DNA from 2 places in the Promicromonospora sp. CA-289599 genome. Region 2 is predicted to be linked to the other one. Evidence: riboswitches for the same ligand, from Rfam matches in the RefSeq annotation. Region 2 holds a riboswitch; the other holds the start of a gene.
The links. A riboswitch is a leader RNA that binds a small molecule or an ion and turns the genes downstream of it on or off. The one in region 2 is predicted to bind ZMP and ZTP.

Region 1 (4,398 bases), 1.7 Mb from region 2:
CGTCGCCCGGCTGGGTCTGGAACCCGTTGACGTAGCAGATGTTGTAGGCACCGGCGGCGGGCTCGGCCGTGGCGTCGCGGACCACGACGTCGAGCCCGCCGTCGAGCTCGTAGGCGGCACCGAGCTGGTAGTCGAACACCCCGCTCGTGGGCGGGAGGGTGACGGCGGCGGTGTCAGCCACGTCCGCGCTCGGATCCACCTCCTGCCCCGTGGCGGAGCCGGCCTGACAGGCCGTGAGCGTGAGGACGACAAGCGCTGCGGTGATGAGCTGAGGCATCTGGCGATCGTAGGGGGAACCTCGCGGCGACAACCCTGACGGCGGGCAACTGATCAATCGGGGTGATCGGTTCCGCCCGGCACAGGGCCTACGGCACCGTGGCGAGCGCCTGCGCGATCGGCGTCTCACCGTTGCCGAACGGGATGGTGCGTCCGACGGTGCTGTCGTCGGCCAGGACGGCCGCGGCCACGGCCGCGACGTCGGCACGGGAGACCCTGCCGTCGCCCGGGTCGGCCACCTCGACGAGTCCCGTGGGCTCGTCGAGCGTCAGCGGGCCGGGCTGCAGGATCGTGTAGTCGAGGTCGGAGGCACGCAGGTGCTCGTCGGCCGCCGTCTTCGACTCGGCGTAGGCGAAGAACGAGTTGTCCTCCGGCACCCCGTGACCAGGCCCGGCACCGAGGTACGACACCATCACATAGCGCGATACGCCCGCCGCCTGCGCGGCGTCCATCGAGCGGACGGCGGCATCGCGGTCGACGGCGTAGGTGCGCTCCGGGTTCCCGCCGCCCGCGCCGGCCGACCAGACCACCGCGTCCTGCCCGTCCAGGAGCGCGGTCAGCCCGTCGGTGTCGAGGTGCTCGACGTCGGCGATCACCGGGATCGCTCCGGTGGCCGCTACCTCGTCCCCGTGGTCGGGATTGCGGATCACGCTCGTGACGACGTCGCCTCGCTCCACGAGGAGAGGGGCGAGCCGGAGCGCGATCTTGCCGTGGCCACCGATGATCAGAACGCGGGACATGGTGCTTCCTTCCGTCGGGTTCGGCTCCAGGCTATGCCGGAAGTCGCTGATTCCAGGTCAGCGACTGCTGTGGCGGGAGGGTCAGGCCGAGTGTTCCCGGGTATCACCTTGGTTGGCCTCAGCGGCGTCGACGGTCTGGGCCAGGAGGACGGCGATGGTCGTGGGTCCGACACCGCCGGGCACTGGAGTGATGAGGCGAGCTCGGCTTGCTGCTGACGTGTATTCGACGTCGCCGATGTTGCCGGGGTTGTAGCCGGCGTCGATGACGACCGCGCCGGGCTTGATCCAATCGCCCCTGATGAGTTCGGGTCGTCCGACGGCAGCGACGACGATGTCGGCCTCACCGACGACATCGGGCAGGTTCGCGGTCTTGGAGTGGCAGTAGGTGACGGTCGCGTCGCGGGCGAGCAGCAGCATTCCTACCGGCTTGCCCAAGATGGGGCTGCGACCGACCACGACGGCCCGCTGCCCGGCGGGGTCGACGTCGTAGGCGTCGAGAATGCGCATGATCCCGCCGGGCGTGCACGAGGCGAACCCAGGCTCGGCCAGGGCCATGGCGGCGAAGGACGCTGCTGTCACGCCGTCGACGTCCTTGGTTGAGGCGATCGCCTCGAACACGGCCCGCTCGTCGATCTGGGCGGGCATCGGGTGCTGGACCAGGATCCCGTCGACACTCTCGTCAGCAGACAGGTCGCGCACGAGCTGAACGGCGTCCTCGGTGGTGGCGTCGTTGCCGAGATGGTATCGACGCGAGTCCAGACCGGCCGATCGGCACCGGTTGGTCTTCATTCGTACGTAGGTCTGCGAGGCCGGGTCGTCACCGACAAGGAGTGTCGCTAAGCATGGCTTGCGACCGCTGGCACGCTCGAACCGCGCAGCCCGGCGCGTGGTGTCCTGATGTATGGCGTCGGCGACTGCGGTGCCATCCATGATGATCGCGCTCATGGCAACTCCTCAAGAGTGAGGAGCACCCAGGCGGTCGATGCGTCCGAACGTCGCTCCCTGGTGGTGACCCACCCGCGCCAGTCGCGATGTCGTAAGACTACCGGTCGGTGAGACTGCCGGCGGTTACGGCTGGAGCGAAACCGTTGGCCCTGCGCCGTGAGATCGAAAGCGATCTTACTGGCCAAGCTTCCGGGTTCGGGTCTGCGGTCGGGCTCTTCAGCACCAGATCACCGCTGGCTACCCGGCGGACAGTTGTACGGCCCGTGGGGCCGGCGCGGCTCGTGCGGCCGCCTCTGACCCTGGGACGGAGCCGCCGCCGGAATCTCGACATGCGCCACGAGAGCCGGCCGCGAGATCCCGTCACATCAAGAATGAAATGCGCATTTTTCGCCCAGTCGTGGTCGGATGTGGTACGTCCGAAAATTCCACAGCACCGTTGCCGTGAGGAAACCGATGACCGAGCGTGTCCTGCCCGACGCCGACACGATCGAGGCCGCGCTGGCCTCGCACGACGGCCCCTGGGGAGCGGGCGCGCGAGTTCTCTCGGTGGTGGACCAGTCGACCGCCTTCGGTCAGGCAGCGGTCCTGCGGGCGAGCATCGCGGCGCCGAACACCTGCCCTTCCCTGTGGGCGGTCAAGATCCTGGGCTGGGGCCGCCATACCCTGCTCGACTCGCGCGACAGCCTCCTGGACCGCCGCGAGGCGCACTTCTACGGCAGCGGCATCTCCGACCTGCTGCCCAACGGGCTGACGACGCCACCGGCCGCGACGGTGTTCAGCCACCACGGCTTCACCTGGGTGGTGATGCGTGACATCGGCGCCGTCCTGCAGCAGAGCTGGACCCCCGACACCGCGACGATCGCCGCCAGGCGTGCCGCACTCCTGTACATCCCGGGCGTGCTGCGCCCCGGCCTGCTGGACGCCCCCTGGCTGGAGCTGGAGGGCTACGCCGCCTACACCCATCACATCCAGGCGGGCCACGAGAACCTCGAGGCACTGGCCGACGACCCGCTGCTCCGGGCGCTGTTCACCCCCGATCAGATCCGCGACCTGCACACCTGCCTGGACGCGTCGGAGAGCCTGGGCGCACGCGCCGCGGAACTGCCCAAGACCCTGGTCCACGGCGATCTCACGCCCCGCAACGCCGGGCTGGACCCGCGCGGCACCCTCGCCCTCATCGACTGGGAGCACGTAGGCGTCGGCCCCGTGGGGTTCGACCTCGGCACCTTCGTCTCCCTCTACCGCGGGTTCGGCGGCTCCGGCGAGCTGGACGAGCCGGCAGTCCTCGAGACGTACGGCCGAGCCCTCAGCGATCTCGCCGGGATCGACCTGCGCCATGCCGCGGCCCTCGGCTTCGCGATCGCGCACCTGACCTGGGGGCTGCACCTCCGCCTCGGCCCCGGTCTGACGCTGGTGCGCCAGGGTTTCCAGCACGACAACCCGGCGAAGCTCGCCGCGCACCTCGACGACATCCGGTCCGGATGCCTGCGCGCCCTGTCCTGGGCGGCCGCGGCCAGAGTCGTGACGGCGGTCCGCTGATCCCGTCCTCAGCCGCCGGCCCGAGCGCCGGCCGGCTCAGCCCACAGTGGTCAGGGCGCGGCGCTCGCCCAGCACCTCGGCCGGTGCCGGCACCAGCCGCCACCCGAGGCCGTCCCACACGGTCCGGACGGCGACAGCCGCCCACGCCACCACCAGCCCGGCGAAGAGCAGCACGGAGAGCACCGCGAGCGCCGTCAGCCCGGTGTGCGCGGCGAGCCCGGCGGTCGCCGTCACGCAGGTGCCGACCGGGAACGTGAACGACCACCAGGTGAGCGAGAACGGCAGCCCGTGGACCGCGGCGCGCACCGTGACGGCGGCGGCGATCGCCGCCCACATCAGGGCGAAGCCCAGCACCGAGACCCCGAAGACGACGGCGAAGTACACGAGCCCACGCTCGAACGTGGCCCCGAACGTGCCGGCGGCGTTGGCCGCCAGCAGGCTGGCCGCGGTGACCGACTGGCCGAGCGGGCCGAGCGCTATCCACAGGGTGGGGACCATCCTGGCCGCGCCCACCTGGTGGTGCATCAGCCGGCTCCAGAGCTGGGGCAGGATCACGAGCGACGCGACGAGGCTCAGCCCGAACATCGCGTAGCAGGCCAGGAGCATCGTCTCGCGGGCCTCCCCCGGCGCGATGTGCGGCAGCAGGAGCGCGCCGGTCGCGGCCGAGACCATGGGCGGGACCACGGGCATGAGCCATCCGGCGAACGCCGCGTCGGGCGCGTTCCGGTGCCGGGTGAAGGCGAGGTAGGGCACGGCCACGGCGCTGACCAGGCCTGCGAGCGTCCCTACGGTCCACAGCACCGCGTCGATGGCGACCGCGGCCTGCAGGCCCACCACGTCCCGGCCGATCAGGAGCGTCCCGGCGCCCACGGTGAGCAGCGCCATCGGCGGGGCGCCG
Region 2 (4,398 bases):
ATAGCGCCATGACCGGTGTACTTCGTGACCCTCGGCGCGGCGACGTCCCGCACGTACCCGCGCGCCGCGGGGGAGTGCCCAACCTGGGGCCGCGCGCCGCGGCGGGCAACCGTGCCGCGCTGCTGGCGGCGGCTCGTGAGGTCTTCGGGGCCGCCGGGACCGGCGCGCCGCTGAGCGCGGTCGCCAAGCGTGCGGGCGTCGGGCAGGGCAGCCTCTACCGGCACTTCCCGGAGCGGATCGATCTCGTGGTCGCCGTCTTCGAGGAGCAGGTGGCCGTTGTGGAGGAACTCGCGGCGACCCCCGGCGTCGGGCTGCCCGACCTGCTCGGGATGGTCACACGACATGCCGTCGAGTCGGTCGGGTTCGTGGACCTGGTCCGGTCAGGCGTGCCCGACGGGCGGCTGGCCGGTCTGGGCGACCGGGTCGTCGCCGCGCTGGGGACCCGGCTCGAGGACGCGACGGCGGCCGGCGACGTCCCGCCCGGGACGACGTCGGATGACCTGCTGCTCGCCGTCTCGATGGTGGCCGGCGGGCTGTCCGGGGTCGGTGCGGCCGACCGGGTCCCCCGGGCGGCGCGCGCCTGGGAGATGCTGGGGTTCGAGGTGCGGATCCCGGCCTGAGCGCTACGCGCTCCGGGCCGGCGTACCGGTGCGTCGGAACGTGCTCGGGCTGACGCCGCGGACCCGCTTGAACGCCACGCTGAAGGCGAACGGGTCGGAATAACCGACGACGCGGGCGACCTCTGCGACGGTCGCGCTCTCGCGTTCGGTCAGCAGGTCGGCGGCGAGCGTCATGCGCCAGCCGGTGAGGTAGGTCAGTGGCGGTTCGCCGACCAGGTCGCTGAACCGCTTGGCCAGGGTGGACCGGGACACCCCTGTCCGGGCGGCCAGCGTGGCGACCGACCAGGGCGCCGCCGGCTCGGCGTGCAGGAGGCGCAGGGCGTCACCGACCACCGGGTCCCGCTGGGCGACGTACCAGGCCGGGGGCTCGCCGCCGGGCCGGTCGAAGTAGTCGCGCACCGCGCAGACCAGCAACCAGTCCAGCAGGCGGTCCAGGACCACCTGCTGCCCCGGGGTGTCAGCGGCGACCTCGGCGGCGAGGTGGTCTAGCACGGCGTCGCTCGCGCCGCCCGCGCCGACGCGCAGCACCACGGGCAGCGCGTCCAGCAGCCGCCGGCTGATCTCCCCTCGCACCGGGTAGGCGCCGACGACCAGCGTCGTCGCGCCGTCGCCGCAGTCGCTCCAGCCGCGGCGGTACGTGGTACCGCCCTGTTCGGGCACCGTGCAGTGCTCGCCGCACGCCACCGGTTCGGCGGTCGTGCCGACCTCGTCGACGAACAGGAACGGCGCGGGGCCGCGCACGACCGCCGTCTCGCCGGCGCGCAGCCGTACCGGCGGCCGGCCCTCGGTGACTATCCAGCCCGCGCCGCTGATGACCGCGCACAGGGTCAGCGGCGCGCCGTCGACGAAGTCCAGCGCCCAGGGCGGCGACAGCGTCGAGCTGCCGAACAATGAGCCCTGGGCGCGCATCCCGCGGAAGAGGTCACCGAACGAGTCCATCCACCGAGGCTAGACGATCACAAAGGCAATCCGGTTGATCACCCATGGATTCGTCCCGCCCGACCGCGTTGAATCGCCGTCATGACCAACAGCACGAGCCTGACCGCCGAGGACCTCGAGTTCCTCGCCCGCCCCCTGCACGGGTTCCTGTCCGTCGCCGGCGGGACGCAGCCGCCACAGCCCCGGCCTCTCTGGTTCGAGGCAACGACCGAGGGCACCGTCCAGCTCATCACCGAGCCGGGTGCCCTCAAGGTGCGCCGGCTGGCCCGCGACCCGCGCGCCTCGCTGGTCGTCGCCGCACCGGTCGGCGAACGCGAACGCTGGATCTCCGTCGCGGGCCGCACCACGGTGGAGACCGAAGGGGCGCACGACCTGAGCTCCCGGCTCGCCGCACGCTACTGGGACCTCACCGACCCGACCCGGGCCGCGCAGCTCGCCGGGATCCTCGCCACCGAGCAGGTCCGCGTCGTCATCCACCCGGAGACCGTCCACCGCTACGCGTACTGACGTCCGGCTACACTTCTGGTGGCCGTGACTGGCGAGGGTGGGTCACCACCGGGGAGCGGCCGAGCGACCCGTGATGCGCGCCGCCCGCCTGGGTGCCAGGGTTTTCCGCGAAGCTAACTCCGAGGAGAACCGCCATGTCCGGCGCCCCATCCGTACCCGACGTTCAGCTCACCGACGACTCGCAGCGCCCCGTCCGGCGCGCCCTGCTCAGCGTCTACGACAAGACCGGCCTGATCGAGCTCGCGACCGCCCTGCACGACGCAGGGGTCGAGCTGGTCTCCACCGGCTCCACCGCGTCGCGGATCGCCGACGCCGGGATCCCCGTCACCCCCGTCGAGCAGCTCACCGGGTTCCCCGAGTGCCTCGAGGGCCGGGTCAAGACCCTGCACCCCCGCGTACACGCCGGCATCCTCGCCGACACCCGCAAGCAGGACCACCTCGACCAGCTCGTCGAGCTCGAGATCGCGCCGTTCGAGCTGGTCGTCGTGAACCTCTACCCGTTCGCGGCCACCGTCGCGTCGGGCGCCGGGCCGGACGCCGTCGTCGAGCAGATCGACATCGGCGGACCGTCCATGGTGCGCGCCGCGGCGAAGAACCACCCGTCGGTAGCCGTCGTCGTCGACCCGGCGCGGTACGACGACGTCGTCACCGCCGTGCGGGCCGGCGGCTTCACCTACGCGCAGCGCAAGGCGCTCGCGGCGGCGGCCTTCGTGCACACCGCCACGTACGACGTCGCCGTGGCGTCCTGGATGGGCTCCGTGCTCTCGCCCACCGACACGGTGGACGGCGCAGAGGGCCCGGTGTCCACAGGCTTCCCGGCCTGGGCCGGCGGCACCTGGGAGCGCGCGGACGTGCTGCGCTACGGCGAGAACCCGCACCAGCGCGCCGCCCTCTACACGCGCGGCGACGGGGTCAAGGGCCTGGCCCAGGCCGAGCAGCTGCACGGCAAGGCCATGAGCTACAACAACTACGTCGACGCCGACGCCGCGTGGCGGGCCGCCTGGGACCACGAGGGCCCGGCGGTGGCGATCATCAAGCACGCCAACCCGTGCGGCATCGCCGTCGGCGCCGACATCGCGGAGGCGCACGCGCGGGCCCACGCGACCGACCCGGTCAGCGCGTTCGGCGGCGTGATCGCCGCCAACGGCGTGATCTCGGCGGCCGCGGCCGCGCAGATCGCCCCGGTGTTCACCGAGGTCGTCGTGGCGACCGGCTTCGAGCCGGAGGCGCTGGAGATCCTGCGGGCCAAGAAGAACATCCGGCTGCTGGTCGTCCCGGAGGCGCCGTCGGGCGCCGTCGAGACCCGGCCGATCTCCGGCGGCCTGCTCATGCAGGCGACCGACCGGTTCCAGGCTCCTGGGGACAACCCGGAGGAGTGGACCCTGGCGACCGGCGAGGCAGCGGAGCCCGAGGTCCTCGCCGACCTCGCCTTCGCCTGGAAGGCCGTGCGGGCCGCCAAGTCGAACGCGATCCTCCTGGCCAAGGACGGTGCAGCCGTCGGCATCGGCATGGGCCAGGTGAACCGTGTCGACTCGTGCCGCCTCTCGGTCGAGCGCGCCAACACCCTGGCCGACGGCGAATCGGGCCCTGTCGAGCGTGCCCGGGGCGCCGTCGCGGCGTCCGACGCGTTCTTCCCGTTCGCGGACGGCCTGCAGGTGCTGCTCGACGCCGGCGTCACCGCCGTCGTGCAGCCGGGCGGCTCGATCCGCGACGAGGAGGTCATCAAGGCGGCAGAGGCGGCGGGCGTGACGATGTACCTCACGGGCACCCGCCACTTCGCCCACTGACCCACCCGCCGAGGTGGAGCGTCTGTCCGGACAGGCGCTCCACCTCGGCGAACTGGGTCAGACGACGGTGTCCTTCAGCTTCGTTGCCGGGTTTCGGGCGCGGTCCAGGTCCAGCTCCAGCGGGACGCCGCGGTTCATCAGCTTGCGGACCTGGCCCACCTCGCGCGGGGAGTCGACCAGCAGCACGGCCCGGACGGTCGCCACCCGGTGGCCGTCCGTGGTCTGGCGAGGATGGCGGTCCAGTGCGTTCTCCAGGTAGAGCGCGGCCCAGCCGCCCGACGCCGCGGGGTCGCCCCGCAGCACCACCTCGTCGAACGGCGACGGCGCGCCGAACAGCGCCAGGTCGTGCCCCAGCTGCTGCGAGAAGACGTACGGCGCGTGCGCCGGGATCGGTGCGAGCCCGAGCCGTGCGCGCACCCGCTCCGGCTCGGCGGCGCGCTCGTCGAGTCCGAGCAGGGCACGGACCGTCACGTCGGGGTCGTGCAGGGCCGCCGACCAGTGCCCGCCGGGGACCGGCCCGAACACCGGGTGCTCCCGCGTCGCGA

Region 1: linked by a shared signal. The riboswitch ahead of ACQEVI_RS08570 (bifunctional 5,10-methylenetetrahydrofolate dehydrogenase/5,10-methenyltetrahydrofolate cyclohydrolase) and the one ahead of purH (bifunctional phosphoribosylaminoimidazolecarboxamide formyltransferase/IMP cyclohydrolase) in region 2 are both predicted to bind ZMP and ZTP.

Annotation. Positions count from the first base shown of each region.
Region 1 covers NZ_JBNJNI010000001.1:1,959,442-1,963,839, forward strand. The annotation lists gene ACQEVI_RS08560 (endo alpha-1,4 polygalactosaminidase) at 1-277, opposite strand, end outside; gene ACQEVI_RS08565 (SDR family oxidoreductase) at 366-1,016, opposite strand; gene ACQEVI_RS08570 (bifunctional 5,10-methylenetetrahydrofolate dehydrogenase/5,10-methenyltetrahydrofolate cyclohydrolase) at 1,098-1,961, opposite strand; ZMP/ZTP riboswitch at 1,979-2,056, opposite strand; gene ACQEVI_RS08575 (phosphotransferase family protein) at 2,415-3,500, shown strand; gene ACQEVI_RS08580 (TDT family transporter) at 3,537-4,398, opposite strand, start outside.
Region 2 covers NZ_JBNJNI010000001.1:3,652,171-3,656,568, forward strand. The annotation lists gene ACQEVI_RS16215 (TetR family transcriptional regulator) at 9-620, shown strand; gene ACQEVI_RS16220 (AraC family transcriptional regulator) at 624-1,559, opposite strand; gene ACQEVI_RS16225 (pyridoxamine 5'-phosphate oxidase family protein) at 1,641-2,066, shown strand; ZMP/ZTP riboswitch at 2,081-2,167, shown strand; gene purH (bifunctional phosphoribosylaminoimidazolecarboxamide formyltransferase/IMP cyclohydrolase) at 2,201-3,853, shown strand; gene ACQEVI_RS16235 (NAD(P)/FAD-dependent oxidoreductase) at 3,911-4,398, opposite strand, start outside.